Niveibacterium microcysteis: one gene and its partner. The protein of the gene in region 2 interacts with the protein of the main gene of each other region in a pairwise test. Links are inferred from orthologs where the notes say so. Each region holds a gene or a part of one and is shown on either strand. Other genes may lie near its edges.

The links.
Region 1: the proteins of mobA (region 2) and JY500_RS11220 interact in binary tests that used the Escherichia coli proteins (3 or more experiments, as listed by UniProt). The link is inferred for Niveibacterium microcysteis from one-to-one orthologs.

What each region holds. Positions count from the first base shown.
Region 1 is NZ_CP071060.1:2,480,733-2,495,871, forward strand. What follows is about bases 11,537-14,435. They hold JY500_RS11220 (molybdopterin molybdotransferase MoeA), read right to left. Parts: upstream 13,638-14,435; coding sequence 12,435-13,637; downstream 11,537-12,434. Other genes in these bases: JY500_RS11205 (tetratricopeptide repeat-containing diguanylate cyclase), read right to left, coding at 11,537-11,630; moaE (molybdopterin synthase catalytic subunit MoaE), read right to left, coding at 11,718-12,167; moaD (molybdopterin converting factor subunit 1), read right to left, coding at 12,177-12,431; mobB (molybdopterin-guanine dinucleotide biosynthesis protein B), read right to left, coding at 13,634-14,128; JY500_RS11230 (enoyl-CoA hydratase), read left to right, coding at 14,280-14,435. In the rest of the region: rhodoquinone biosynthesis methyltransferase RquA, read left to right, coding at 1-115; JY500_RS11170 (cyclic di-GMP phosphodiesterase), read left to right, coding at 250-1,581; JY500_RS11175 (acyltransferase), read left to right, coding at 1,675-2,610; JY500_RS11180 (3-deoxy-7-phosphoheptulonate synthase), read left to right, coding at 2,721-3,794; phosphoserine phosphatase SerB, read left to right, coding at 3,791-4,630; ATP-dependent chaperone ClpB, read right to left, coding at 4,687-7,269; JY500_RS11195 (phasin family protein), read left to right, coding at 7,439-7,945; JY500_RS11200 (GGDEF domain-containing protein), read right to left, coding at 7,963-9,810; more of JY500_RS11205, read right to left, coding at 9,801-11,536; more of JY500_RS11230, read left to right, coding at 14,436-15,053; JY500_RS11235 (hypothetical protein), read left to right, coding at 15,124-15,139. UniProt on the Escherichia coli protein: Catalyzes the insertion of molybdate into adenylated molybdopterin with the concomitant release of AMP.
Region 2 is NZ_CP071060.1:2,165,602-2,180,825, forward strand. Bases 6,454-9,437 are described here. They hold mobA (molybdenum cofactor guanylyltransferase MobA), read right to left. Parts: upstream 8,239-9,437; coding sequence 7,669-8,238; downstream 6,454-7,668. Other genes in these bases: JY500_RS09845 (methyl-accepting chemotaxis protein), read left to right, coding at 6,454-6,461; malE (maltose/maltodextrin ABC transporter substrate-binding protein MalE), read left to right, coding at 6,472-7,665; moaA (GTP 3',8-cyclase MoaA), read right to left, coding at 8,235-9,317; JY500_RS09865 (methyl-accepting chemotaxis protein), read right to left, coding at 9,437-9,437. Also shown: JY500_RS09825 (ABC transporter permease), read left to right, coding at 1-615; JY500_RS09830 (ATP-binding protein), read right to left, coding at 853-2,652; JY500_RS09835 (DNA recombination protein RmuC), read left to right, coding at 2,768-4,171; JY500_RS09840 (DUF1993 domain-containing protein), read left to right, coding at 4,203-4,709; more of JY500_RS09845, read left to right, coding at 4,845-6,453; more of JY500_RS09865, read right to left, coding at 9,438-11,314; JY500_RS09870 (phosphatase PAP2 family protein), read right to left, coding at 11,458-12,159; JY500_RS09875 (glycosyltransferase family 39 protein), read right to left, coding at 12,159-13,640; JY500_RS09880 (ArnT family glycosyltransferase), read right to left, coding at 13,637-15,184; JY500_RS09885 (glycosyltransferase family 2 protein), read right to left, coding at 15,181-15,224. UniProt on the Escherichia coli protein: Transfers a GMP moiety from GTP to Mo-molybdopterin (Mo-MPT) cofactor (Moco or molybdenum cofactor) to form Mo-molybdopterin guanine dinucleotide (Mo-MGD) cofactor.

The DNA of each region.
Region 1 (15,139 bases), 320 kb from region 2 along the record:
GTGGGGCCGCGAAATCCGCGACTTTGCAAGTAACGCGGACGCCTTCACCTGGCACAAGACGACGTATTTCGGCGGCGTTTACCAGGCCGTTGAAGTACGGCGTCGCGAGGCCTGAGCGTTCCGCTCGGTCGCGGGAAGGCCGTGATTGCCGAGGCAACCACGGCCAATTCAACTGCTGCCCCTTGTGCGTACCGCTCAAGCCGGCGACGACGCGGCCGTTGACTGCGGCAGGAGGACAATTTGGCCGTCATGTCGGGATCCACTGAAGCCCATTACATCCACCCTGACCAGTTGCGGATCGGGCTCTACATTCATCTCGACCTGTCGTGGATGGATCACCCGTTCTCGTTCTCGTCCTTCAAGATCCGCAACGACGGCCAGATCGCCCAGCTGCGCGCCCTGAAGCTTCCGCGTATCCGTTACTCACCGGAACGAAGCGATGCCGAGCCGGCACCGCTTCCGACTGCAACGCCAAGCCCAGAGGTGAGCACGGAAATGCCGGAGCCAGCAGTCGAAGCGGTAGCACCCGCCAGCACCGTAGAGGAAGACCCCGCAATTCAGGCCAAGCGCGATCGCGCTGCGCGCCTCAAGGCGAGGCGGGATCTGTTCGCGCGCTGCGAGCGCGATTTCATGCGCGCTACGCACACGGTCAAACTCGTCGCGCAGAACGTCATCAACAAGCCAGAGTGGGCGAAGGAAGAGACCACGGTGCTTGTCGGCTCGCTGGTCGACAAGCTCCTGGTCGATGGCGACATGGCCGTCAACCTGATGGCGGATCGAATTGGCGGCGAGGACGTCTACGTCCATTCGCTGAATGTGGCCGTGCTCTCGCTGATGCTCGCGCGTGAGCAAGGCATGGGGCGCGAAGAACTGGTTTCTCTCGGCCTTGGCGCGTTCTTTCACGACATCGGCAAGCTCGATGTGCCGCCCAAGGTGCTCCTCAAGCAGGAGCCGCTGACCCACGCGGAAAACCTGTTGCTGCGCGAACACGTAGTGTTCGGCAGCAAGATTGGCGCCCGGATCGGTTTGACGCCGGAGGTGCTCTCCGTCGTCGCGCAGCATCACGAACATGTCGATGGCAGCGGTTATCCGCGCGGCGTGACCGGCGAACGCATCACTCTGCTGGCGAAGGTCGTCGCGATCGCCAACACCTATGACAACCTCTGCAACCCGGCGAACCCGCAGCGGGCGATGACGCCTCACGAGGCGCTGGCGTTGATGTACGCGCAGTACCGGAATCGTTTTGAAGCCGCGCCGCTCAACACCTTCATCCGCTGTCTCGGCGTCTATCCGCCAGGCACGATCGTGGTGCTGAATAACGACGCCTTCGGCCTGGTCGTCTCGGTCAATTCCAGCCGACCGTTGAAACCCGATGTACTCGTCTACGACGCTGCAATTCCGAAGGATGACGCGATCATCCTGAGTCTGGAGCAGGAACCCGAAATCCAGATCGCACGCACGCTGCGCCCCGGGCAGTTGCCGAAGACAATTTTCGACTATCTGTCCCCACGCAAGCGGGTCGCATACTTCTTCGACACGCCCAAAGTGGCCGGCAGGGAAGAGTCCGTCAGCAACGCCTGAGCGGCTTCCGGAAACATTTTGTCGCGAACCGCACTGGCGGCGCTTGTGAGGTATCAACCCGGTCGGGCCTCGATGCCTTAAAATCCGTCGCCTATGACGCGACAACTCCAGCTCCCCTCACCCTCGCCTGTTCAACGCATCGTCGGTTTAGTCAAAGGCTGCATCACGAGCCTCATCGTTGCGTTGAATACCCTGATCGTATTCTCGGCAATGATTCCGTTCGCGCTGCTGAAGGCCGCGATCCGTACGGCCGGCGTACGTCGGTTTTCCGACCGCATTCTCAATGCGCTTGCGGCAACATGGGTGCGCATCAATGGTTGGTGGATCGGCGCTGCACAGCCGATACGCTGGGATGTCGAGGGCGTCGACACCCTGAATCCGCGCGGTTGGTATCTCGTCAGCAGCAACCATCAAAGCTGGGTCGACATCCTCGTCCTCCAGAAGATCTTCCAGGGCCGCATCCCTTTCCTGAAGTTCTTCTTGAAGCGCGAGCTGATCTATGTGCCGGTGATCGGGCTTGCATGGTGGGCACTCGACTTCCCGTTCATGCAGCGTAAAGGCGGCATGAGCCGTGGCAAGACGGACCTCGCGACAACCCGTAAAGCTTGCGAGCGCTTCCGCCTGATTCCGACCTCGGTGATGAACTTCCTTGAGGGCACGCGATTTACGCGCGAGAAGCACCGCACCCAACGCTCCACCTTCAAGCACCTGCTCAAGCCCCGCGTGGGCGGTATCGCGACCGCACTGGGAACGATGGGCGACATCTTCGACGCCCTGCTCGACGTAACCATCGTGTATCCGCAAGGCGTGCCGACCTTTTGGGACATCTTGTCGGGGCGTGTGCGTGAAGTGATCGTGCGGGTCCGGCCGATAGAGATCCCGCGCGACCTACTCGATGGCGACTACGAACGCGACGCCGCCTACCGCGCCCGTATCCAGGCCTGGATCGTTGAAATGTGGACGCACAAGGATCAGCAGATTGACGAACTGTTGACCAAGTTTGCGCCGGCCGCCCAAGCGCGGGCCTGAGTTTTTGACCTGAACCGCCTGCGAATCGCGTGGGCGGGCCCTCCGGCGCGGGAGGTACGGCGCCGGATCGCGTAAAATCTCGCCTCCGCAGTTTTTAGCAGGAGAGCGAGATGATCGCCCAAACCGAAAACCTCAATGTGCTCGGCCTCGATCCGATGCCGTCGCCGGCTGAAATCAAGGCGTGCGTCCCGCTTACCGAAGCTGCCGCTGCAACCGTTGTGCAAGGCCGTACCGTGCTCGGCCGTATCCTCGACCGCGAGGATCCGCGCCTGATCGTCGTCGTTGGCCCGTGCTCGATCCATGATCCGGTTGCCGGCCTTGACTACGCCAAGCGCCTGAAAGCGCTCGCCGACGAGGTTTCGGACACGCTCTACATCGTGATGCGGGTGTACTTCGAAAAGCCGCGCACCACCACGGGCTGGAAGGGGTTCATCAACGACCCGCATCTGGACGACTCTTTCCGGATCGTCGAGGGCATGGAGCGAGGCCGTCGCTTCCTGCGCGATGTGGCCGAGATCGGCCTGCCGGCTGCGACTGAAGCGCTCGACCCGATCGCGCCCCAGTACTACGGCGACCTGGTGAGCTGGACGGCCATCGGCGCGCGCACCTCCGAATCCCAGACGCACCGCGAGATGGCCTCCGGCCTGTCGACACCCGTCGGGTTCAAGAACGGTACCGACGGCTCGCTGGATGCTGCAATCAACGGCATCCTCTCTGCCGCCGCTGCACACAGTTTCCTTGGCATGAACGATCGCGGCGAAGCCTCGATCATCCGTACCGGTGGCAACAAATACGGCCATGTGGTGTTGCGTGGTGGCGGTGGTCGGCCGAACTACGACAGCGTCTCGGTGAAGCTTGCCGAGCAAGCTCTTGCCAAGAGTGGCCTGCGGCAGAACCTGATGGTGGACTGCTCGCACGCGAATTCCTGGAAGAAGCCCGAATACCAGCCGCTCGTGTTGCGCGACGTGGTGCATCAGATCCGCGAAGGCAACAGTTCGATCATCGGCGTGATGATCGAGAGCTTCATCGAAGCGGGCAACCAGCCGATCCCGAAGGATTTGTCCGAGCTCCGCTACGGTTGCTCGGTCACCGATGCCTGTGTCAGTTGGGAGACCACCGAAGAGATGCTGCGCCACGCCCATGAGGTGCTGGCACCGGTCATCGCTGCACGAGGTCGCGGGTGAGCAATATCCTGATCGTGCAGGGGGCGGATGTCCCAACCCCTGCCCTGAAGTCGATTGCCCGCCTCACCGGCGCATCGGCGATCGAGCAGATTCAGCCGAACGCATTTCGCCTCGTTGGCGCCACAGCTCATGCCGAACTGGCCGAACAGTGCGCTGCTGCCGAGCTGGATTTCGGTTGGATCCCCGCGGACCGGAGACTCAGTCAGTTCGGCCTCTTCGTCACCGACATGGATTCGACGCTGATCACGATCGAGTGCATCGACGAAATCGCGGACATGATCGGGGTGAAGCCTCGGGTTTCCGAGATCACTGAAGCCGCGATGCGCGGCGAACTGGATTTCTCCGAGTCGCTCACCCGCCGCGTCGCCTTGCTCGCGGGGCTCGAAGTGAGCGCGCTCGATCGGGTGTATGCGGAACGTCTGGCGCTGAACCCAGGCGCCGAGCAGCTGATGCGACGGCTCAAGGCCGCGGGACTGCGCACGGTGCTGGTATCGGGCGGCTTCACGTTCTTTACCGATCGGCTGAAAGAGCGCCTGGGTTTCGACCACACCTTCGCGAATCAGCTCGAAGAGCGCGACGGCAAGCTCACTGGACGCGTCAGCGGCGCGATTGTCGACGCGAGCACCAAGCGTAACGCGCTCGAGACCCTGCGCGACCAATATGGCATCGCGCCAACGGCAACCATTGCGGCAGGCGACGGCGCAAACGATCTGGAAATGTTCAGCGCCGCCGGATTGTCCTTCGCTTTCCGGGCCAAGCCGGTGGTGCGCGCCAGTGCCAGCTATGCGCTGGACTTCAGCGGTCTCGACGGCATCCTGCCCTTGCTGGGCGCCTGAAACCAAAGAAAAGGCCCGGAGGATTCCGGGCCTTTTTTGTCACTTACGCGATTGGCTCAACTCGGCTTTCGGAAGGTGATACGGCCGCCCTCCGCGTCGACGACCACGGTGTCTTTCGCACCGAAACGGCCCTCGAGGATGAGTTTGGCGAGCGGATTCTCGATGTGCTCCTGAATCGCCCGCTTGAGCGGCCGCGCGCCGAACACCGGGTCAAACCCCGCCTTCGCCACTTCGTCCAAGGCCGCGTCGGAAGCAGTGAGGCCAATTTCCAGCCGCGCAAGGCGCTTCTCCAGATACGCCAGTTGGATCTTGGCGATCGAACGGATGTGCGCATCGGCCAGTGCGTGGAAGACCACCACTTCATCGATCCGGTTGATGAACTCCGGCCGGAAGTAGGTTTTCACCTCCTGCATCACCGCGTCCTTCACCGCCTCGTAGGTCTGCCCCGCCATCGCCTGGATCATCTGGCTGCCGAGGTTTGAGGTCATCACGATCACGGTGTTCTTGAAGTCGACCGTGCGACCTTGCCCGTCGGTCATACGGCCGTCGTCCAGCACCTGCAGCAGCACGTTGAAGACGTCCGGATGAGCCTTCTCCACCTCGTCGAACAAAATGACGGAGTACGGCTTGCGGCGCACCTGTTCGGTCAGGTAGCCGCCCTCCTCGTAGCCAACGTATCCGGGCGGTGCGCCGATCAGGCGGGCGACGGAGTGCTTCTCCATGAACTCACTCATGTCGATGCGAATCAGGTGCTCTTCGCTGTCGAACAGGAAACCTGCCAGCGTCTTGCACAGCTCGGTCTTGCCGACGCCGGTCGGGCCGAGGAAGAGGAAGGAACCGTAGGGACGATTTTCTTCCGACAAACCCGCACGAGAGCGACGGATCGCATCCGATACCCGCTGCACGGCTTCATCCTGGCCGATCACACGCTCGTGCAGCTTCTCTTCCATCTTCAGCAGCTTCTCGCGCTCGCCCTGCATCATTTTGCTAACCGGAATGCCGGTTGCGCGTGACACCACTTCGGCAATTTCCTCTGCGCCAACCTGGGTGCGCAGCAGTTTGTTGGGCTTGGCATCGCCCTCCTTGCCTTCTGCAGCCTTGAGCTGCGCCTCGAGCTTCGGCAGTTCGCCGTACTGAAGCTCGCTCATCTTCTGCCAATCGCCCTTGCGCTTCGCGTCGTCCATCTGCACGCGCAGCTTGTCGATGGCTTCCTTGATGTGCTGGCTGCCAGCCACCTGCGCTTTTTCGGCCTTCCAGATCTCGTCGAGGTCCGCGTACTCCTTCTCCAGCCGAGTGATCTCCTCTTCGATGAGGCCCAGCCGGCGTTGCGAGGCTTCATCCTTCTCCTTCTTCATCGCCTCGCGTTCGATCTTCAGCTGGATCAGGCGGCGGTCGAGCTTGTCCATCGCCTCCGGCTTGGAATCGATCTCCATCTTGATCCGTGCTGCGGCTTCGTCGATCAGGTCGATCGCCTTGTCCGGCAGGAAGCGGTCCGTGATGTAGCGGTGGCTCAGCTCCGCGGCCGCGACGATCGCAGGGTCGGTGATGTCGACACCGTGGTGCAGTTCGTACTTCTCCTGCAGACCACGCAGGATCGCAATGGTGGACTCCACCGTCGGCTCGTCGACCAACACCTTCTGGAAGCGCCGCTCCAGCGCGGCATCCTTCTCGATGTACTTGCGGTACTCATCCAGCGTGGTGGCGCCAATGCAGTGCAGTTCGCCACGCGCCAAGGCGGGCTTCAGCATATTGCCGGCGTCGATGGCACCCTCAGCCTTCCCGGCGCCAACCATCGTATGGATCTCGTCGATGAAGACGATGATGCGGCCCTCTTCCTTCGCGATATCGTTGAGCACCGCCTTGAGGCGCTCTTCAAACTCACCGCGGTATTTGGCGCCCGCCAGCAGCGCAGCCATGTCAAGCGACAGCACCCGCTTGCCCTTGAGGGTTTCGGGCACTTCGTCGTTCACGATGCGTTGCGCAAGGCCTTCCACGATTGCCGTCTTGCCCACGCCGGGCTCGCCGATCAGCACCGGGTTGTTCTTCGTGCGCCGCTGCAGGATCTGGATCGCGCGGCGGATCTCGTCGTCGCGGCCGATCACCGGGTCGAGCTTGCCACTGCGCGCCCGCTCGGTCAGGTCGAGGCAGTACTTCTTAAGCGATTCGCGCTGTGCCTCGGCATCCGCACTGCCCACACTGGCGCCGCCGCGCACCGCCTCGATCGCGGTCTCAAGCGCCTTGCGCTGTAGACCGTGCTCCTTGGCCAGACGCCCCGCTTCACCCTTATCCTCGGTGAGCGCAAGCAGGAACATTTCACTGGCGATGAACTGATCGCCGCGCTTCTGCGCCTCCTTGTCGGTGAGATTCAGCAGGTTGCCCAGATCGCGGCCGATCTGCACTTCGCCGCCAGCCCCTTGCTGTTTGGCGATACGGTCAAGCGATTGCTCCAGCGCACGCTTGAGCGGTGGCACGTTGGTGCCGGCACGCTGCAGCAGCGAAACCGTGCTGCCGTCGTCCTGATTGAGCAACGCCAGCAACAGGTGTTGCGGCTCGATGGTCGGATTGTCGTTACCCACTGCGATGCTCTGTGCATCGGCAAGGGCGGACTGGAATTTGGTCGTCAGCTTGTCGAAACGCATGGTGGCATTCCTCCCTGTTTCATTGAAGCGAACAATGGGGGGGCTTGCCGACATTTCAACCACCGCAATTCATCGCTTGACGACTATCAACCGGCCGCCGCCAGATTTTGCAGTGCAGCAATCAAACTGCTATGGTTAAAGAGTGACGCCAACCAAACGGGGAGACACCATGAGCAACAAGACAGACGCAGGTATGCAGGCAGTCCATCAACGCAACCTCGAACTCGCGGCCAAGATGGCGCAAATGTCGTTCGAGAATGCCCGCAAGATCATCGAGTTGCAGGTCAACCTCGCACGTGAGCTGTTCGAAGACGGCCTTGCCAACGCAAAGGATGCCACCAGCGTCACCGACCCTGCCGAAGCGCTTCAGGTGCGTTCGCGCCTGGCACAGAAAACGGCGGAACGGATGCTTGGCGTAACGCGCGAGATCGCTGGCATGACGGCCAACGCACAAGCCGAATTCGGCAAGATTGTCGGACAGCAACTGACCGGCGGCACCGATCTCGGCGAAGCAATGCAGCAAGCCTTCAAGGGATCCGGCTTCAACCCGGCCGATGCGATGGCGGTTGCGCAAAACGCCTTCGACGCCGCTCGGGGCATGTACGAACAGATCGCCAAAGTGTCGATGGATGCCCTCTCGGCAACGACCCAGGCCGCCACCCGCAAGGCCAAGTGACCGAAAACCGGCCTGGATCAGGCCGGCTCGCCGGGTCTGTCTAGGCTCGGTTCGCTCTGATAAACGCGCCGCTTGCCGGCGCGTTTTGCTCTCAGCAGGGCTGCATCAGCAAGCGCCAGAACAGTTTCGGCGTCGGCTGAATGGGCCGGATAAGCAGCAATACCCGCCGAGTAGCTCAGCCCCAGGATCTGTTCGCCGCCAGCCGCTTCGAAAGACAGCTCGGAAAACGCTTCGAGAATGTCCCGGATCCGCACCGCGGCCGCCTCCGCATCAAGCCCGGTCAGCAACACACAGAACTCCTCGCCGCCAAAGCGGCAGCAGTAGTCCGTGCCTCGCGTGTTTTCGCGCAGCAGCATGGCCAGGCGGCGCAGCACTTCGTCCCCAACGGCGTGCCCATGCAAGTCATTCACACGCTTGAAGGTATCGAGGTCGATCAGGGCGACCGCGACTGGGTGGCCCTCGCGCGATGCACGTTCAATCTCACGTGGCAAAACCTCGGCGAGAAAGCGTCGGTTGTACAAGCCGGTCAGCGGATCGGTAATCACCTGTTCCTGCAGCGCAGCCTGGAGCGCCTGGATCTCATCGAGCCGCTGCGAAAGGCTGTGGTTGAGCGCCTGAACGGTGGCATGGGCACTTTCGGCCGCTTCACGCTTGCGGCGCTCGAAATCACGTTCAACCTGGTTGCGGTAAAGCTCATAGCGCGCCTGCAAGGACAAGCGCTCAGCGTTCGCGGCGACTTTCTGCAACGCGACGTATCGATCGCGATGACGCCGCTCGTACTCGTAGGCTGCATCCCACTCCTCGCGATCCGCAAACAGCGAGGCGGCCTCAGAGAAGAGATGCAGCGCATGCGTGTGAGTCAGGAACGCGGGCGGATCGGCCTCCGCCCGGCGCAGTTCGGCGAGCGCTTCATCCAGCCGCCCCTCCGCGCGCAACAGCGCGAGGTTAGAGAGGCGTGTCTGTGGCAGAAGCTGCCCAGGCGCCGCGGTATCGATCGTCGCAATCACCGCATCGAGCCAACTACGGGATTCGTCGAGGCGGCCCAGCGCACGCAACGCGTCCGCCATCATCAGCTGGTAATGCAAGCGGTCGTTGCCGGCGTCGCTCAGGTCGATCAGCGGTGTCAGCGTATCGAGCGCACGCTGCGGGGCACCGAGCTCAATCGCTGCGGAGGCGACGTTGCTCGCGACCAGGTAGTAGCGCTCCTGCATCGCGAGTTGTTGCGCCGCAGCCCACGCCTCGGACAGCAGTGCGTCGGCGCTTCGCAAGTTGCCAAAACGCAAATGCGTGACGCCCAGATTCATCAATGCGAACACAAGTTCCGGCGCAGGCTCGGCCCTTCGTAGCGTTTCAATGCTGCCGTAGCGCAGGCGGAATCCATCCTCCTCCTGCCCTTTTCGGACCAGCAAGCCACCGAGCGTGGACTGCGCCCATGCCTGATCCTGCAATGCGGCCGTCTGGCCACAACCATCAATCCATGCGCGCATGGCTGGTTCGGCCGCGGCATCGTCTGCCATCAGCAGGTCACGCGCCACATGCAGCCGCGCCAGCGACAACCACGCGGAATCACCCGCCGCTTCAAAGACGCCTGCGAGGCTCTGCGCATAGGCTGTCTGCTGCCGCACGGCCTGCCGATCAAACTGCTCCAGCGCAAGCAGCACGAGGTCGATTCGCGCGGTGTCTACCGCCGCCCCCCTCCGCACAGTGCGCTCGCGAATCGGCAAGGCCAGCCGCCTGACTGTCTGCGGCCATCCGAGTCGCGCACGCCAGAGGTGTTCTGCAATCGTGCGCCAGTCGCCTTCGATCGAGGCGACCTGTTCAAGACCTCGCGGCAAAGGCGGTTGCATACGGTCCATCAGTCGCATCGCAGCCTTTCCGCAGCGATCGCAATGCGGTTGCGGCCACTCTGCTTGGCGCTGTACAAGGCCTCGTCTGCAGCCGCAATCCAGCGTTCCACCGCGCGGGGGTGCTGATGGATCCAGTCGCTCAGCGCCGCGACGCCGCCCGAGAAACTGACGCGCAGCTCGCTGCCCAATTGCGGCAAGGGTGATCGCGCGCTGAATGCGAGCCGAAGTCCATCGACCAGACGCGCCGCGGCAAGCGCATCGCAGTCCGGCAGCACCACGCAGAACTCCTCGCCGCCAAACCGCGCGACAACGAGTCCATCAACCGCCAGGGTGCTCAGGGCCGCAGCCAGGGCGCACAGCACCATGTCGCCATGGCCGTGGCCAAGTTGATCGTTGATCTGCTTGAAGTGATCCGCATCGACCAGGCACAGGCTCAGTGGGCGGCCCTCCCGAACACACCGGGCAATTTCGGTCGGCAGGAGCTCTTGCAGAAAGCGACGGTTGTACACGCCCGTTAGCGGATCGCGGATCGCCTGCTCGCGCAGTTCGCCTTGCAGGCGTTCAATCTCTTGCACGCGCGCCGCCAATGCCGCGTTCAGCGCTTCAATTTCGAGCCGCGCTCGCTCGGCTTCTTCGCGGCGGCGTACCTCAAAGTCGCGGTCAACGATCGTCTTGCGCACTTCGTAACGCGTATGCAGCGAGATGAAATCGGCGCGCTGGAACTCGCGATCCATCTCGATCGAGTACATGTGATGCTGGCGGGCGTAGCGGAATGCGGAACGATCGTCGCCACAGCAATGCATGATCTCGGAGGCTTCAAGCAGCAGCTGCAGTTCGTAGATCGGATCGTCGATATGCATCGGATCCGCTTCGGCTTGCAGCAGTGCATTGCGCGCTTCATCGAGTCGCTCCTCGCGGCGCAGCAAGCGCATGTCGGCAATGCGCAGGTACAGCACGTTCTGCAGATCCAGCGCACTCGCGCCCAATTCGGCCACTTCGGTGAGGCACGCACGCGCGCCATCAAGCTGGCCGATGGCTGACTTTGCCTCAGCCCGCACGATCTGGAAGAAGGCGTATTCGCGCAGGTCGTAGTCGCGCTCGACACGCGGCGCGAGCGCCTCCATGAAGCGCGATGCTTCGTCTGCGCGCCCGAGCTGGATCAGGTTGTAGGCCAGGTTGCCAGCGCAGATGTTGGTCATACCGAGCAGCGACTGCTCCTCGACCAGACTCAGGGCGTCGCGCAGATGCGGCTCCGCCGCAGCGAAATTGCCGAAGCGCACGTACATCACACCGACGTTGAGCATCACCATGGCCAGCACGGCCGTAGGCGGAACGCCATTCAACAGCTCAAGCGCCTCGTACCACGCGGTCACGGCTTCGACATGACGCCCTTCGTCGACCTCGATGGCGCCGCAGGAATTGAGTAGCCGCCCAAGGTCGGCCGCGTCCAGCAGCTCGCGCGCACCGGGTAGCGATTCACGGATCAGTGCCAACGCGTCGGCGCGGCGTTCGAGGTCGGCCAGCGCGTTGGCTTCCGTCACCACGCAGCGTAGCGCGTTACGCAGATCTCCTTGAGCCGCCAACTTTCCCCGGATGCGTTGCGCCTCGACGACGACCGCCTGCGGGTCATGCGCCATGCGGGCGCGGATCGTCAGCAGCAGAAGTTCTGCGAGTAGCAGGCTGTGCGAATCACCTGCCATGCGGCTGGCGCGCTCAAGCCCAAGCGCAAGGTCGTGGGCCTCTTGGGGTTCGCGCAGCAGCAAACCCCATACGCGCTCGAACTGTGTCTGGAGATCGGCCCAGCGGTGTGTCGAGTTTGAAGAGGCCGCTGAGGTCACGTGATGGTTACGGACTGATCGAAGAGCCCCAGTTTACGGCAAACCCGTGCAAGCCTGAAGAGCTCCTGATCGCTCGTTGAAGCTTGATCAGGGCTTTTCCCAGCGCGCGGCCGACTCATCGTCGGCTTCACGTGCGTCCACCCACCGTGCGCCGTCGGGCGTTTCTTCCTTCTTCCAGAAGGGCGCGCGTGTCTTCAGGTAATCCATGATGAACGCACATGCGGCGAAGGCCTCATGGCGATGCGAGGCGGTGACGCCGACGAACACGATCCGCTCGCCCGGCAAGAGCCGGCCGATCCGGTGGATGATCCGGACTTCACCCAGTTTCCAGCGGCTGCGCGCCTCGGTTTCAATCGCCGTCAGTGCACGCTCGGTCATGCCCGGATAGTGCTCAAGCGTCATCGCAAGCACGCCGTCGGAGGCACCACGCACCAGGCCAACAAAACTGGCCAGTGCGCCGCAATCGGACCGGCCCGATGTGAGCGCCGACGACTCGATGCCGACGTCAAAATCCTGTGTTTGAACCGAAACGCTCATGTCGCGAACTCAGCCACCGGTTACCGGCGGGAAGAAAGCCACTTCGTCCCCGTCCCGCAACGGATGGGCAGCATCCACCATGTCCTGGTTGACCGCCGCCCGCACTGCCCGGCCCGGTGCCAGGGCAAGCCAGTCACCTCCCCGCGCGGCAAGCGACTCGCGCAAGGCCCCGACGTTTGCGACTGATGGCGATAGCTCGCAGCTCAGTGACGTCATGCCAACGGCCTCACGCAACGACGCAAAGAAGAGAACCTGGACTGCCATGATCTAGTTAGCCTCCCGCAGGCTGATATAGGGCAAAAGCTCTCCGGCGGCAAAGGTGCGACCCGGCGCGACATCCAGCAGACCATCGGCCCAAGCGCAGGAACTCAGAACGCCGGAGCCCTGGCGCGGGTGCAGCACGGCTCGCCCGTCGGCATCCAATTGCACGCGCACGAATTCGCGCCGGCTCTCTGCACGTAGCCAATCGAATGTAGTCGGCACCTCACGGCGCACTGGACCGACATCACGCAGACCCATACGACGGCACAAGAATGGCTGAACCAACATCACGAAAGTCACAAAGGCGGACACCGGATTGCCGGGCAGCCCAATGAAGTCGGCCTCGCCAACGCGACCAAATGCGAGCGGCTTGCCCGGCTTGATCGCGATTTTCCAAAGGGACAGCGCGCCTTCTGCCTCGACTGCCGCCTTCACATGATCCTCTTCGCCAACCGACACGCCGCCGCAGGTCAGCACCACGTCGTGCGCGGCCGCGGCGCGGCGCAGCGCGTCGCGGGTTGCGGTCAGGTCGTCGCGCACGATGCCCAGGTCGGTGACTTCGCAGCCGAGCATGGCGAGCAGACTGCGCACCATGTAGCGGTTGGAGTTGAAGATTGCGCCGGGCCCAAGTGCTTCGCCGGGCTCGCGCAGTTCATCGCCAGTGAAGAACACCGCGACGCGAAGGCGGCGCAGCACGTTCAGCTGAGGCACCCCGATCGACGCCGCAAGTCCAATCCGCGCGGCATTGAGTCGCACCCCCGCACTCAGTACGGACGCACCGACCTCAATATCCTCGCCGCGCCGTCGTATGTTCTGCCCCAGGCGTGGCAGTTCATCGATAGCCACACCGTCGGTATCGGCATGGCAACGCTCCTGCATCACAACGGCATCCGCCCCGGAGGGAATGGGCGCCCCCGTGAAGATCCGCGCCGCGCTGCCGGCGGCCAGAGGCGCCGGGCTCGCGCCGGCCGGGACACGCTGGCTCACCGGCAGGCGAACGCCCGGCTGCGTGACATCGACACAGCGCACGGCGTAGCCATCCATGGCGGAGTTGTCGTGCGGTGGCACCGCAATGCTGGACACCAGATCGCTGGCAAGCACGCGGCCGGTTGCATCCAGCAGGCCGACCGACTCGTGCTCGGGCACCGGGCGCGCCGATGCCAACAACTGGCCCAGCGCTTCTTCGAAGGTCAACAAAGGCGCCTTCATGCGAGATCGACCGATTTGAGAATGAACATGGCGATTTGACCCGGATCGTTGAGATCAAGTTGCGGCAACTGCACGTCGAGCGGGGTATCCGACGCAATCGCCACGATGTTCGGAAATTTGTCGTGCAGCAAGGGGTGACCCGCAGCCGGGCGATGGATCTCGATCTTCGGAATCGGCGTGGTACGAAAGCCTTCCACAAGAACGAGATCGACGGCAGCAAGCCGAGCCAACTGGTCGTCCAGCGTGGGTTCCGGTTCGTCGCGCAGTTCGTGCATCAGCGCCCAGCGCTGCCCACCGGCAAGCAGCACCTCGGTGGCGCCTGCTTCGCGAAAGCGGAACGAGTCCTTGCCCGGCTTATCGATATCAAAACCGTGGTGGGTGTGCTTGATCAGGGAAACCCGCAGGCCGCGCGCGCGCAGCAAAGGGATCAGGCGCTCGATCAGTGTTGTCTTGCCGGAGCCAGAGTAGCCGGCGAATCCGAATACCTTCATGGGAACAATCGAGCACGAAAAGCAGCAAGGATCGCAGAAGCGCCTTCGGCTGCCAACGGTGCGCATCAAGGCAAAAGCCAAAGCAGCTTGGCGTACCCGGCCCTTTCAAGATACCGTACCGTATGGACAAAGGGACGATGGAGAGGCAGTCGTGTCACACAACCCACTGATTGCGACCGAGACGCTGGAGCGCGTGCGGATCATCCGGTTCAACCGGCCGGAGAAGAAGAATGCGCTGACCGCAGAGATGTATGAGGCCCTGATCACCGCGTTCCAGGACGCCGAGGCGGACGCCAATATCCGCGCGATGCTGATCACCGGTAGCGAGCATGCCTTCAGCGCCGGCAACGACATCGTCGACTTTCTCGCCAATCCGCCATCGGACGACCAGGCGCCCGTGATGCGCTTGCTCAGCCTGCTTACCGAGTTGCGCAAGCCCTTGGTCGCCGCCGTATGCGGGCCGGCAGTCGGTATCGGCACAACCTTGCTGCTGCACTGCGACCTGGTCGCTTGTGGCGAGCAGACGAGCTTCGCGATGCCCTTCGTCAACCTCGGCCTGTGCGCCGAGGGCGGCTCCAGCCTGTTGCTTGCCCAGCGCGTAGGGCAAGCCCGCGCGAATGAATGGCTGCTGCTGGGCGAACCGGTCAGCGCGGAGCGCGCGGCGGCAGCGGGCCTCGTCAATCTCGTACTGCCAAATGCAGATGTGTTCGCGCAGGCGCTCGACTGGGCGAAGCGCCTCGCGAGCAAACCGCCACGGGCCCTGCAAGGCACACGGGCCCTGATTCGCAGCGCGGCGGCCGATGCAGCGCGGCGAGCAATCGCAGCCGAGGGCGCGATGTTCCGCGAACTCCTGCAGTCGAACGAGGCCAAGGAAGCCTTTGCGGCATTCGTCGAGAAACGTAAGCCGGACTTCAGCCGCTTTTGATTGCTTGAGGGCTTGACTCCGGGTGGTCAGCCCCGATACTCGGTGGTGACACCACTCGGGAGCCCACAACGTGCCCACCCCCCACG
Region 2 (15,224 bases):
CCGGTCACCAGTCTGCGCGCGCTGGAGTGGGATTCGATGCGCGTTAACTTTTTCGTGATCGGCTCCCCTGGTTTGCTGGCCGGACAACCGACAAGCTACATCACCAGCTTTTACCTGCCGCCGCAGCACAACGCGCTGACAACCGCGCTGGTGCGTGACTATCCGAACCTCACGATCATCGATACCAGCGCCATTCTTGGCCAGATGCAGCAGACGACGGATACGTTGATTGGTGCGGTCAAGCTGGTGTTCGGGCTCGCACTGGTCGCCGGCCTGATCGTCATGGCGGCGGCCTTGCAGGCCACGCATGACGAGCGTGCGCATGAGCTGGCGATCCTGCGCACACTGGGTGCTCGAGATGGCCAATTGCGATCTGCACTGCTGGCCGAGTTCGCGGCGCTCGGTCTGGTCGCTGCCTTGCTGGGGTGTTGCGGTGCGCTGGGTGTTGGCTGGGCGCTTGCGACACAGGTGTTCCAGTTTGCCTATGCCCCCAGCCTCGGTGCGTTTGCGGCCGCCGCTGCGGTGGCGGTGGTGGCGGTGGTTGTGGCGGGTTGGGCTGGCACGCGCCGTGTGCTCCGCACTCCGCCGCTTGCCAGCCTGCGGGCCTTGGCGTGAACAACCGGCGGCGCCTGCCTGGCGCTGTTTCGGAGTTGTGCGCGCTGAGGTGGCCGTTTTGTTTCGTCGCCAACCGCGCTTTGCCGACGGGAGTGCGGGCAAGGAGTAGCCGTGGAAGTGGGCGTTTCGTGCTCGCCACGCTGCTTCAGTGCTTGGCAGAGGCGTGAGTGGTGGCGCTATCGCGTGTCCGTGTGTGAATGCGGCGACGCGCAGTGCGCGGCGCGAACAAGGGTCGAACTAATGGGCCGCGTGGTCTGAGGGGTCGTCCGGCTGCAGCGGTGCGTGCAGCGGTAGCCGAATCGTGAAGCAGCTGCCGCGACCGGGCTCGGACTTCACGTCGATTTCGCCACCAAGGGTGCCGGTGACGATGTTGTGGACGATGTGGAGGCCCAGGCCGGTGCCGCCTTGGCCAAGGCGCGTCGTGAAGAAGGGGTCAAACACGCGCGACAGGTTCTCTGGCGCAATCCCGCAGCCGAAATCCTCGACGGCGATGCAGACCCAAGCGCCGTCCAACGTGGCCGACAGGCGAATGCGGCCCGGCCCTCCGCTCGGATAGGCGTGCAGCACCGCGTTCTGAATCAGGTTCATCAATACCTGATCGAGCGGGCCCGGGTAGCTGTCGAGTTTGGTGTCCGGAATCTCGGCCTCATCGATGCTGACGCCCGAACGCCGCAAGCTCGGCTGGAGGGTCACGACGAGGTCGTGGATGGCGCCGGCAAGTGTGAAGCGTCGCCGCTGCGCGGTGGTGCGGTCGGTCGCAACCTGCTTGAAGCTGCTGATCAGCTCGCTGGCCCGCCCGAGGCTACGCTGGATGATGTCGCTGGCCTCATGCATCTGTGCCAGCGCTGCAGTCCACTCCGAGCGTTTCAGGTTGGCGTCGCCCTTTGTGAGTTGTCGCAGCTTCTCCATCAAGGTACTAGCCGCGAGCAGGCTGTTGCCGACCGGGGTGTTGAGTTCGTGCGCGATGCCTGCAACGAGCGCGCCGAGGGCGGCGAGCTTTTCGCTGCGCACCAGGTCGCTCTGGGTTTTGCGCAGCGTCTGCACCATTCGGGCGAGCTCGTCGTTCGCGCTGCGCAGCTCGGCCGTCCGTGCGTTGATGTGGGCTTCGAGTTCGTTGTTCAGACGCGCGAGTTCGTCACGCGCCAGCTCGCGCTCGTGCTTCTCCTGCATCAATCGATAGGCCAGCGAGCCGATCATCGCCGCGATCACGCAGTAAAGCAGGCGCAGCGCCTGGATTCGTATTGACGGTGTTGTCCAGCCTCCGGCGGGGATCGCGGCGATCGTCCAGCTACCGCCGGGCAGTTCGAGTTGGGATTCCACTGGCCGCATGGCAAACACTTGCTCGCTGCCGAAGAACACCGCACCGCGCGCCCCTTCGGCGTCCTTGCCTCGGATCGCCAGCCGATACTCGGAGGATTCCGCTTCCAGGCCTGCCGTCTTTTGCAGTGAGTCCCAGTCGATCACGAGACTCAGCAGGCCCCAGTATTCGCCGTTGGATCGGAAGATCGGGGTGCGCGAAACGAGTCCGCGCCCGCCCTGCACCAGGTCAACGGGGCCGGCGACAATGGTGCCGCGCCGCTTGATTGCACGCTCCACCGCGGGCCACTGCTGCGGATTGTTCGGGTAATAGAGGCCGATTACGCGCTCATTGCCGGCAAGCGGATAGACCCACTTCACGCGGTTGTCCGGCGCGATCACGATGTTGCGGACATTGCGGCCCGTCTTGTAGAGCGCTGACAACAGGTCGGTCACATGTGCGACGTCGAGAAGGTCTGCGCGGGCGCTGGCGAACGCGACAAGCCCTGAGGACAGGTACAGGGTCGAATTGAGCTCAGTCTCAAGCCGTGCACGCACCCCGGCGACGTAGGCGAGCACCAGCGCGCGCTGCTCTTCGGTTTGGCGTGCGAGTTCCAGCTGCACGCCGGTCTCGCCAATCAGTACAACAATCAACGCCTGCGCGAGCGCACTCAGCCATCGCCAGGCCGAGGTGCTGCGCGGCGGCGGTGCGGTGGGGGCGACGGATTCGCGGGATGCCATGTCCTGCTAACGGAGCTTTGAACCGTGAGCTTTAGCGCCATCTGATCTGGGCTCCTGCGCCCGAGGGCGCAAGAGCGCTGCCGGCTATACTCTTGGGGTTGAAACCGGAGTGCCGATGACCGAATTCCTGCCCTTGCTCGCCGCCATGCTGACGCTTGCTGCCGTCGCTTGGTTGGCGCTGACGATCCGCGCGGCACTGGCTGCTGCTGAACAGAATGCTGAGGCGCGTATCCAGCGCCTTGAAAGCACATTGGTACAGGCGCTGCGTTTGACCGAGACCGATCTCGCGGCGGGTTTCGAGCGGCAAGTCGAAAGGCTTGCCGGTACGCAGGTCGAAACCGCCGAGCGGCTTCGATCGCAGGTGTTCGAAGCCCTGCGGGCCACGGGCGATGCGGTGGCCGATACGCGGCGCACTGTGGAGCAGGGTGGGGCGCTGCAACGCGAAGACCTTGCCGCCCGCCTTGCCGAGTTGACTCAGGCCACTGCAACACGGCACGAGCAACTGCGCGGACAGCTGACCGAGGCGATGCTCAAGAGCGTGGCGGAGCAGGCGCGCGCCGATCGCGAATTGTTGCAGGAAGGCCTCAAGGCAGCCTCACTGCAGATGGCGACCAGCAACGAGGCGCTGATGCGGGTGCTGAGCGAGCGACTCGATGCGATCACCGGCGTGGTGCACCAGCGCCTCGACGAGGGCTTCAAGAAGACCAACGAGACCTTCGCCAGCGTGATGGCCCGCCTGGCGACGATCGATGAGGCACAGAAAAAGATCGATGGCCTCACCACCAATGTGGTCAGCTTGCAGGAGTTGTTGGGCGACAAACGATCGCGTGGCGCGTTTGGCGAGGTGCAGCTCGAGGCATTGGTGAAGAACGCGCTGCCGCCCGATGGTTATGCCTTCCAGGTCCAGCTGGCCAGCGGCGTACGGGCCGACTGCGTGCTTAACCTGCCGGAGCCGACCGGCCGCGTGGCAGTGGATGCCAAGTTCCCGCTTGAGAACTACCACCGCATGTTCGACACCGATGTCGGTGATGTCGAACGCAAGTCAGCCCAGACGGCCTTCCGTGCCGATGTGAAGCGCCACGTTGAGGCGATTGCGTCGAAGTACATCATTCCAGGTGAAACCTCCGATGGAGCGGTCATGTTCGTGCCGGCCGAGGCGGTGTTCGCCGAGATCCACGCCTATCACCCGGAGGTCGTCCAGTTTGCGCTCGCGCGCCGCGTGTGGATCGTTTCGCCGACCACGCTGATGGCCGTTCTGAATACAGCGCGCGCCGTGCTCAAGGACGTCGAGACGCGCAAACAGATCCATGTGATCAAGGATGCGCTCGGCAAGCTCGCCAAGGACTTCACCCGTTTCGACGAGCGCATGCAGAAGCTCGCCACGCATATTCGCCAGGCGCACGAAGATGTTCAGGACGTTCATACGTCAAGCAAGAAGATCTCCGGCCACTTCACGCGAATCGAACAGGTACAGCTTGAAGACCTGCCACGCGCACTCAGCGAAGACGATTCACAGTAGGGCCTGACCACATTCAAGGGGGAATCTCGCCATGTCCATTGATCTCTATCGGCTTTCGGTTGGCACCTTCCAGCGTCATCTCGAACACATTGACGCCTTGCTCAACCGCGCCCTCGCGCACTGCGCCGAGCACGCGGTCGACCCGCAAGAGCTCCTTGGCGCACGGCTTGCCCCGGACATGTTCGACTTCAAGCGTCAGGTTCAGATCGCCTGTGACTTCGCCAAAGGCGCCGGCGCGCGGCTCGCCGGTGTCGAGGTGCCGAAGTACGAAGACGACGAGCAGACCTTCGAGGATCTGCGCGTGCGCGTGAACAAAACCATGGGTTTCCTGCGCGGGCTGTCGCAGGCGGACTTCGTCGGTGCCGACACGCGCACCGTCGTGATTCCGCTGCGCGAACGGACGCTGCGCATGGATGGTGCAACCTACCTCGTCGATTTTGCGCTGCCGAACTTCTATTTCCACTACACCACGGCCTACGACCTGCTTCGGCACGCGGGCCTGGCAATCGGTAAACGCGACTTCATCGGCGACGTTTGATCGCGATATTGCGAGGCGTGAGCGGGCGACGCTCAAGTCGCCTGCCTCTGATGCCGTAATCCCTTGAGTTGCGACGTTGCCCTTTGCGCGCCGCAGGCGTAGCGAAGCGGGTAGGTCGACTCGGGGGAGATCTTCATGACCATTACGACCCGGCTCGCCAGTCTGATCGGCGGGGCCATTCTTGCGCTGCTCGTGGTGGGCGCAATCGGCTTGGTGCAACTGGGGCGACTGAACGCTTCGGTGCGACAGGTCACCGAACAGGAAGTGCCGGCGCTGGAAGCCGTCAAAGGCTTCGAAACCCGCTACCACGAACTGCGTACGCTGATCTTCCGGCATATTGCAGACCCCGATCTGCAGCGCAAGGCCGCGCTCGACAGCGAACTCAAGACCAAGGGCGCGGCGCTGGAGCAGGACATCCAGCGCTTTGAGAGCCGGCTCGAAGACGCCACCGCGCGTGCACGCGTCACGGAATTCCGAAAGACCGTCGCGGCCTACCTGCTGGTGTGCGAAACCGCGCTGACGCGGTCGCGCCAGAACCAGACCGAAGCGGCGATGGAACTGGCGGTAAGCCCCTTCATCGAAGACGCCGCCGTCCTCAGCAACGAGATCCTCGGCACGCTTGCGAAGGAAGCTTCCGAGCGCGTCAGCCGCACCCGCGAAGCCTCTGCCGCGACGTACAAGACCGCCTTTGGTGTGCTGGCTGGGCTGATCGCGCTGGTGGTCGTGGGCATGGTGATCCTTGGTTGGCTGCTCGCCACCTCGATAACCCGGCCGCTCACCGCGCTGCGCAATACCGTGGTCGAGATTGGCAGCTCCTTGGACTTCACTCGACGCATCCCGTCGCGCGGGCGCGACGAGATCGGCCAGACCGTGACGGCGTTCAATACGATGGTGGAATCGGTGCAAGCCTCGTTCGCCGAACTGGCTCAGAGCGCGAAGCGTGTTGGTGAGGCGGCACGCGGCATGGAAAAGACCTCGCAGCAGCTGGCCCACGGCGCTGGCGTGCAGGCCGATTCGGCGTCGGCAATGGCTGCGGCGGTGGAGGAGGTGACCGTCAGCATCAACCATGTCGCCGAACGTGCGCAGGACGCCGCTGCGCTGTCCGCCGATGCGAGCCGCAGCGCGGGTTCCGGTGAAGCGGTCGTCGGTGCAACGGTGCAGCGCTTTGGCACCATCGCAAACGAAGTAGACCAGACGGCAGCGAGCCTGGACGCCCTGCAAGGCGAGACGGCGCGGATCTCTTCGGTGGTGGGAGTCATCCGCGATGTGGCGGAGCAGACCAATCTGCTCGCGCTCAATGCGGCAATCGAAGCCGCACGGGCGGGCGAACAGGGTCGCGGCTTCGCCGTGGTGGCGGACGAGGTGCGTGGTCTGGCCGAGCGCACGGCCAAGTCGACCAGCGAGATCACCGAGATGGTGGCGCGCATCCAGTCGGGTGCGCAGCAGGTGGTGCAGCGCATGCAGCGCACCGTCGCCACGGTGAAGGAAGGGGCGAGCGAAGCGGTGGCCGCCGGCGAGGCGATTCGCACGATTCGCGGTTCGTCGGATCAGGCGGTCGAAATGGTCAGCGACATCACCGACGCAATCCGCGAGCAGAGTGCAGCCAGCACCTCGATCGCGCAGCAGGTGGAACGCATCGCGACGATGACCGAGGAGACTACGGCGAGCGCGCGCGTTACGGCGTCGTCCGCATCCGATCTGAACGCGCTGGCCGAGAAGATGGTCGGTGCGATCTCCCGTTACCGTTACTGAGGGCATTCGCATGCGCGCACAGATCATTACTGGCCTGGCGGCCCTGCTGTTGGTGACGCCCGCGTTTGCCGGCGAAAAGGGCAAGCTGCTCATCTGGATTAACGGTGACAAAGGCTACACCGGCCTGCAACAGGTCGCCGACGCGTTCGGCAAGAAGTACGGCGTGACCGCGAAGGTCGAACACCCGGATGACCCGACCAAGAAGTTCGAGGAAACCGCCAAGGGTGGCAATGGCCCCGATGTGTTCCTGTGGGCGCACGATCGCATCGGCGACTGGATCGGCAAGGGCCTGATCAGCGAAGTGTCGCCGCCCGAGAAGCTGCGCAAGGAGCTGGTGTCGGTGGGCTGGGACGCCTTCACCGTGAACGGCAAGGTCTGGGGTTACCCGGTCGGCGCTGAAGCGATCATGTTGCTTTACAACAAGAAGCTTGTGCCGAAGCCACCGGCGACCTTCGAGGAGATCATTGCGCTCGACAAGGAGCTCGCCGCCAAGGACGTGAAGGCGATCGGCTGGGATTACACCAACTCGTACTTCACCTGGCCCCTGATGGCCGCCAACGGCGGCTACGTGTTCAAGCGCGAGAGCAGTGGTAGCTACAGCGCGGGCGACGTTGGGGTCGCCACCCCTGGTGCGCTGGCCGGTGGGCGGTTGCTCGCCGATTACATTGCCGCGGGGGTCTTACCCAAGGGTGGCCTGCCGTACGGCGACGCTGAAAAGGCCATGACCAGCGGCAAGCAGGCCATGTGGATCAACGGCCCCTGGGCATGGGATGCGCTGCGCAAGGCCGGCATCGATTTCGGCGTGGCGCCGCTGCCGACGCTTCAGGGCAAGCCCGCGCGCCCCTTCGTCGGGGTACTTGGGGCGATGGTCGTGGCCGATACGCCAAACCGCGATCTGGCGACGAAGTTCATCGAAGAGTTCCTGATGACCGAGGAGGGGCTCAAGACGGTTAACGCCGACAAGCCGATCGGTGTGCCGCTGAACAAGAAGCTGTTCTGGTCGCTGATGAGTGACGAAAAGATCCGCATCTCGATGGATGGCGTCACCTTCGGCCGGCCGATGCCATCCAACCCAGAGATGGGCCGTTTCTGGACCTCTTTCACGCTTGCGCTCAAGCAGATCGCCGACGGCAAGAAGAAATCGGACGAGGCTCTCGCGCAAGCCGCAAAGGACATGCTCGCCCCGCCTCCACCACCGAAGTGAGGCTCAGGGGCTGAGCATTTCCGGGGAGTTGAGGTTTGCGAACGCGGTGGCTTGGTCACTGAAGTCCACCGTGCGTGCGTCAACCGACGCGAGCCAATTCGCCACCTTGCGATCGCCGCGCGCGAGGTAGGCGCTCAGTGAGTCTGCGAGGCTAGTGTGCAGCAGGCAGAAGACCGGCTGCCAACGGCCAGCAAGGGTGACCACCGCAGCCTTGCCGCCCGCGACGCCGGCATGGAGTCGCTGCGCCAGGTCGCGGGGCAGGGCGGGGCTGTCACAGGGTACGCACAGCAACCAGCCCGCAGCCGCGTTGTGCAGACCAGCTTCGATGCCTGCCAAAGGCCCGCAGAAATCGGCGTCGCTGTCTTCCAGCACCGGAACGCCGAATGCCGCGTAGCGCGCGAGATTACGGTTGGCACTGATCAGCATCTGGTCGACCTGCGGCGCAACGCGTTCGAACACCAGTTCGACCAGGGGCCGGCCTTGATGGTGGATCCAGCCTTTGTCTGCGCCGCCCATACGCTGCCCGGCGCCGCCGGCGAGGATCAGCCCGCTGGTTGGCTGCGCGGCTGTCATCCGCCGATGTAGGACATCTCAACCTTCGCGGCGCGATTGGCCTCGCCGCGAAGCTCTGAGTAGCGGTCGTCGCGGCTTCGCCAGACCTGTCGGATGCGGGCGGTGAGTGCGCCATCGTCGGCCCCCGAACGAAGCAGCGCACGCAGGTCGTGCCCGCGATCAGCGAAGAGGCAAGTGAAGAGTTGCCCCTCAGGCGAGAGGCGCATGCGGGTGCAATCGCGGCAGAAGGCGTGGCTGACGGATGCGATCACGCCGATCTCGCCGCTGCCATCGCGGTAGCGCCAGCGTTCCGCCACCTCCCCGGTGTAGTTCGCATCCAGCGCATCGAGCGGAAACTCGGCCGCGATACGGGCCACCACCTCGCGCGACGGCAGCACGGCGTCGAGGTTCCAGCCGTTGTGGCTGCCGACGTCCATGAACTCGATGAAGCGCAGGATGTGGCCGCTGCCGCGAAAGTGGCGCGCGAGCGGCAGAATTTCGCCATCGTTGGTACCCCGCTTGACCACGCAGTTCACCTTGACCGGCCCGAGCCCGGCATCAGCCGCCGCGGCAATGCCGGCGAGCACCCGTTCAACCGGGAAGCCGACGTCGTTCATGCGGCGAAACACCTCGTCGTCCAGCGCGTCCAGACTCACCGTCACGCGCCGCAGGCCAGCGTCGGCAAGGCTGCGCGCCTTTTGTGCGAGTAGCGCGCCGTTGGTGGTCAAGGTCACTTCTACGTCCAGCCGCGCCAGTTGCTCGATCAGCCGTTCCAGCTGTTTGCGCAGCAGTGGTTCGCCGCCCGTGATGCGGATCTTTCGCACGCCTTGGTTAACGAACAGTTGGGCGATGCGGGTGATTTCCTCGAAGCTCAACAGTGCCGAGCGGGGCAGAAAGGCGTGGTCGCGGTCGAACACGTCCTTGGGCATACAGTAGGTGCAGCGGAAGTTGCAGCGGTCGGTAACCGAGATCCGCAGATCGTGCATCGCACGGCCAAGTTGATCCACTGCAGCGTGGGCAGGGTCGTCTGGCGACAGCGCCATGGGCGCTGGCGAGGGCGCTGCGACGGGGAAGATCGGAATCGGCGGGCGGGCGTTCATGGAGTCGGCGCGAGGCGCAGCGAGCGGCGGTGGATGAAGTTTAGCCGCTGCGCCGAAGGCCGGCGAATGATTCCGCTCAAGAACGGCGGGCCCCTTCCTGCTCGGGGCCCGGCGGTCGATTACAGGCGGAAGCCGGAGATGAGCTTGCGCATCGTGTTGGCCACTTCGTGCAGCCCGCCCAGCGTGTCGCGCACGCCCTGAATCGCGGCGTCGTTTTCGTGCATGCGTCCCGTGATCTGTTCGGCGGACTGTGCCATCAGCGTCGTTGCCTGCTGCTGCTCGCTGGTGGAGGCGGCGATCTCGTCGATCCGCGCGACGGCTTCTGTCATCTTCTGCTGGATCTCGGTCATCTGCCGTGCTGCTTCCTCACTGGCGGATGCGCCCTTGCCGACCGTTTCGATGGTGCCTTCCATGCCAGAGAACGCGCGCCGTGTGTCCTCGTTCATGCCGCTGATCATGTGGGTGATTTCGAGCGTGGCCTTTGCCGTGCGTTCTGCGAGCTTGCGGACTTCGTCGGCCACGACCGCGAAACCGCGCCCCTGTTCGCCGGCACGGGCGGCTTCGATTGCCGCATTGAGCGCCAGCAGATTGGTTTGGTCGGCGATTTCCTTGATGACGTTGACGATCCCGCTGATTTCGTTGGCGCGGCTGCTGACGGTGTGGATCATCTCGCCCAGCGCACGCACCGATTCGGACGAGTGCGAGAACTCCTGAGAAACCTGCGCGATGGTCTTCGCGCCGTGTTCGGACATCTGCCCGGTCTGTTGCACCAATCCGTTCGCCACCGCAGCGCTGTCGGCAATGTGCGCCACCGAAACGGTGATTTCTTCAATCGTTGCAGCGTTCGCACTTGCAGTGTCTGAAAGGCTGGTCGAGTGCTGGGCGAGGCGCTGAACGGTGCCATCAATGTTCTCGACGCCATTCGACAGCCGTTCCGCCTCATTACGCACTTCGAGGAACATGGTCCGTAGCGTATCCAGGAAGCGGTTGAAGGCGGCTGAGGTTTCCGCGATTTCGTCGTTGCCGGAAACGTTGAGCGTCCGCGTCAGATCACCGCCGCCGGCCGAGATCTCCTTCATCAGGTCGCGCAGCGTCGCCAGGCGGCCGAGCATTCGAGTCAGCACCGCGATCAGCAGCGGCAGCGCAATCGCCAGTGCCAGCACGAGGATGCCGAGCGCGGTACCGAGCAACTTGTCCAGCGGTGCCAGCGCACTGCCCTTGTCCACCACCACGCCCAGTGTCAGATCTGTTCCTGGGACCGGGAACATCTCGACGAAGCTCGCAACGCCTTGCACCTTGAGGTCGCTTGCCTGCTCGTTCTTGTAGGCGCCGAGAATCGCTTCGGCCGTGAGCTCAGGTGCGAGTTCGGTCGCGGACTTCTGCAGGAGCTCCTTGCTCGGGTGCACCAGGATCTTGCCGTCCTTGCCGATCAGCATTGCGTAACCCTTGGCGCTGAAGCGCACCGCGAGGATCTGCTGCACCACCCGATCAAGGGTGATGTCCGCGGCAACAACCCCTTTCAGGTTGCCGCCTTCCTTGGCGGCATAGGCGAAGGACACGACGAGCTGCCCGGTCGACGCATCCACGTAAGGTGCGGTCATGATCGGCTTGTCGCTCGCGACGGCCGCGGTGTACCACGGGCGCTGCGTGGCGTCGTAGCCCGCAGGCAGTTGTTGGTTGTCAGTGAAGAGGATCTTCTTGTCGGGGAACCCGACGTAGAAGAGATCGAACTGGCCCGACGCCTTGGCTTGCATCAGTACCGGCATTGGATCGGCCGCCAGCGCCGCCCCGGCGCCGGCTTGGGTTACCTGTGAGCGCGACGCGATCCATTCGCCGGTTGCGGCTGCCGTCGCGCGCGCAACGCCGCGGATCTCGGCATCCATCCGCTGGATCAATTCGGCGCGCATCATCACGTAGATCGCCAGCGTCACCGACAGCAGCGCCGCGAGCATCAGCGCGGCGGTAACGGCGATCAGCTTCCCTCTCAGCGTATTCATCATCGCAAGCCTCACCAGTTGTAAGCGGAGAAAGAACCCAGCATGACCATAACGTCATCATGGGATTGCGACTTGAGGGGGCACTGAGAGGGAGTAGCGGCGGGGCGTGCGGAATGTCGCACCGCGCCGCGCCGGTTGCGGCGTCAGCGCAGCGTGGCGGGAATCTGTTCGCCGGCCGGGAGCCAACCGACGCGCCTCAGGATCGTGGACGCGAGCCAGCAGCCCAGCCACACGGCGTAGAAGGCGAACACGACGTCGCTGGCGAAATGCCCGCCCTGAATGACGCGTACGAACCCGACAACGGTGCCGGATACGGCCGCGATGCCGAGCCAAAGCGCGCGTCGGCGCGGGGCGGCCAGCCAGCCGAAGGCCATCAGCGCAAAGGCGCCCGTTGCATGTCCGCTGACAAACGAGCAATTGCGATCGCACTCTGCGGCGGGTGCCAGTGCCGGCGTGAAATGGCGGGTGCCGCCGAAGGCCTCGATCTGATGCGGGCGTGCACGGCCCCAGTGATTTTTGAGCCCTGCGTCGGCGATCAGCCCCGGCCCCAATGCAAAAGCCAGCGCGAGAAAGCCAAACCAGCGTCGACGCGTGGCCAGCCAACCGTTACGCACGACGAAGCTCGCAAGCCACAGCAGGATCACGGTGATTACGGCGAGGCGCGAGCCGCCCCATACGCCCCAATAGATCGCCTTGACGACGGCGAGGCGGTCGAGCGCAAAACCGTCCTGCGCCGTGAAAAAGAGGCTGGTGATCTGCAGATCCAGCTGCGGCCACACCGTGAACACCAGCGCGGCCAGCGCGAATACCGCCGCGAGCAGTGCGGCCTCGACGCGGCTGGGCATCAGTACCCCTTGAAGCCTTGCATCAACCACACGTCGGTCCGCAGCGCGAAATCCGGGTGCGTTTGAACCTTGAGCATGCCGACCTTCTCGACATGCTCGAAGCGCGCGGCCACTTCCGCTGGGTCACCTTGGGCAAGGAACAGAATGGTGATGCCCTTGGTATCCGGCAATGAGTGGGTCAGCTGGTACTGGTCATGCACCGCGTGCGCAGGGTTCCAACTTGCAATGCGTGGCGACTGCGCGCGCAGCGTGTAGGCGACGTGGGCAAGCAGCGTCCGCTCATCGGCGACGACATAGGCGTCGGGATTTGCGGCGATCCAGGGGGCGACGCCGCGGGCCAGCGAATCCCAGCCCTTCATGCGCTTGAATGGATCGATCTTCGCGGTGAGCGGCCGATGCACCGCAGACAGGATCTGTGGCCATTGATACACCACCACGGCAACCAGCACGTTCAGGCCTATCGCGGCAGCGAGCAGCTTGCGGCGACCCGATGTGCGGGAGAGCCATGCAACCGCCAGCAGCGTGCCGCCGGCGAAGATCGGGCCGGCCCAGTTTGCATTGGCCTCGCTGGAGCTGGCCTGGGCCATCACCAGCAGCAGCAGCGGTACCGAACCGGCGAACAACAGGCGGTCGGCGTCACTGCGCCAAGTGCTGCGCAGTGTGACGATCGCGCCGATGAAGCCGATGGCCAGCAGCGGGCCGATCGAACCGATTTGCGCCCCGATGAACTCCAGCAGGTTGGCGTCCTTGTGCTGCTGCGTGATCTCCGCGGTGTGGCGGAACGTCGGAAAGCCATTTGCCCAGTTCCACCACAGGTTCGGGGCGAGCACGGCGAGCGCGACCAGGGCCGTGATCCAGGGGCCGGGACTCACCAGCTTGCGACGCCCTTCAGGGCTGGTCAGCAGGAGCAGGGCAGCCGTCAGCGCGAAGGCGGCCATCGTGTACTTCGACATCAGGCCCAGGCCGCAGGTCAGACCGAGCAGTACCCAGTCGCGCGCGCGATTGCGCTCCAGGGCGGTATGCAGTGCCCACAGCGAGGCTGTCCAGAAGAACAGCAATAGCGCGTCGGTCGAGATGAAGAGGCTCAGCGCGGTCGTGATCGGCAGCGTCAGGAAGGCCAGTGCCGCGACCAGCGCGGTGCGCGTGTCGTAGAGCCGGCGCCCGAGACCAAACAGCAGCAGGGCGGTTGCGGGGTAGAGCAGCAGCGAACCCGCTTTGACGCCGACCAGCCCGTCACCCAGCCAGGCAGTGCTTGCCTTGATCACGGCGGCGACGAGCGGCGGCTTTGAAAAGTAGCCCCACGCGAGCGCTTGTGACCAGCCCCAGTAGTAGGCCTCGTCAACGTAGAGCGTTGCGCCTGAGTGTGTGATGACCCAGATCCGCCATATCGTCAGCAGCACGATTGCGACCATCAGCGCTGCGAGCGCGGGGCCGGCAGGCGTGCTGGGGCGGTCTTCGGAAAACATGCGTGTCATGCTCATCGTTGTCGAACCAGGCGTACGCCGCCTTCGCTGTAGAGCACGTCGATAGTTGCGTCGGCCGGGATGCGGTCGGCGCGCGTCAGAGCGATTTCACCCGGCAGCGGTGCACGAGCTGGCGCCTGACGTTCGCGGTACACCGCAAAACTCGGCTGGAAGAAGTTCCACTGCACGCCGGGCTCCGGCATGGTGCGTGCCGCGAGTGCGGCGCGCTTGACCGGACCTTGCAGCAGGTCGCCCACGTACGGAGTCACCACGGTGGCAAGCAGCACGCCCTGAATCGCCGCAATGGCAGCGAGCCGCCGCCATGCGGCGGTGCGCCAGAGCATGGTGATCAACACTGCCGCGACCAGTGCGCCGAGGGTCGCTAGGTGATACGAGAACCCGGCCGCTTCACCCGCCCTTGAGAGCTGGGCCACGTAGTACGGATCAGCGATTCGGCCGTTTGCCAGTAGTTGTTGGACGAGCGACGGCAACGCGGCGAAGAACGCGAGCGCAAGGATCGCCGGCAGCACGCCGAGCGCGACGGTTTTCAAGCGCTCGCGATGCAGCGCTACCAGCAGGAACAGTGGCGAGCAACCATAGAGCGCGTAGTGCGGCAGCTTCGTGCCTGAAAGCGAGAAGAACACCAGCACGAAACCGAACCAGATCCACAGGAAGCGGCGCAGCGGATCGGCGGTGTCGCTGCGCACGGCGTTGACTGCGCGCAGCAGCGGCGCAATCCAGGGCAGCAGCAGCAGCGGCACGATGACCGGATAGTAGAAGAGGCTGCCGCCGTGGCCTTCCATCGGACCCGAGAAGCGGCCGACGTTGTGCTTCATGATGAAGCCGTCGATGAAGGCTTGGCCGTGGATCATCAGCGCCGCGGCGTACCATGGTGCCGCCACGGCGATGAGAATCACCCAGCCAACCGGATCGACGACTGCACGCAGCCAGGTTTTGAAGTCGCCGCGGCTGACGCAGTAGGCGAGCGTTACGGCTCCCGGGATCGCCAGTGCGATCGGCCCTTTGGTCAGCACCCCCAGCGCGATCCATAGGTACATCCGCCGCAGCGGCGCGCGCGTTCCGGATTCGAGATGACGCCATGCATCGGTCAGCGCGAGCGCGAGTAGCAGGTTCAGCAGCGCGTCCGCCGTGGCGGCGCGGCCGATCACAAATACCCCAACGCTGGTGGCTGCCACGAGGGCCGCCAACTGCGCCGTTTCACGGCCGAACCGACGCCATGCGAAGTTGCCGATCACCGCACACCAAAGTGCCGCGGCCAGGGCGGAAGGTAAGCGGAAGGCCCATTCCGATACGCCGAACAGCCCCACCGGAATTGCCTGCAGCCAATAGATCAGGATCGGCTTATCGAACCGCGGTACGCCGTTGAGCCAGGTGGAGAGGAAGTCGCCGCGCTCGAACATCTCGCGGGTCGCTTCAGAGAAGGCGCCTTCGTCCACATCGAACAGCGGCGCACCACCCAGGTTCAGCAACAGCAGGACGGCTGGTACAAGGAACAGTACCAGCCGGTCGCGTAAAGTCGGCGCCGGCAAGGTGGCGCTCATTCGGCCTCGGCCTGTCCGGGTTTGTGCCAGGCGTCGCCTT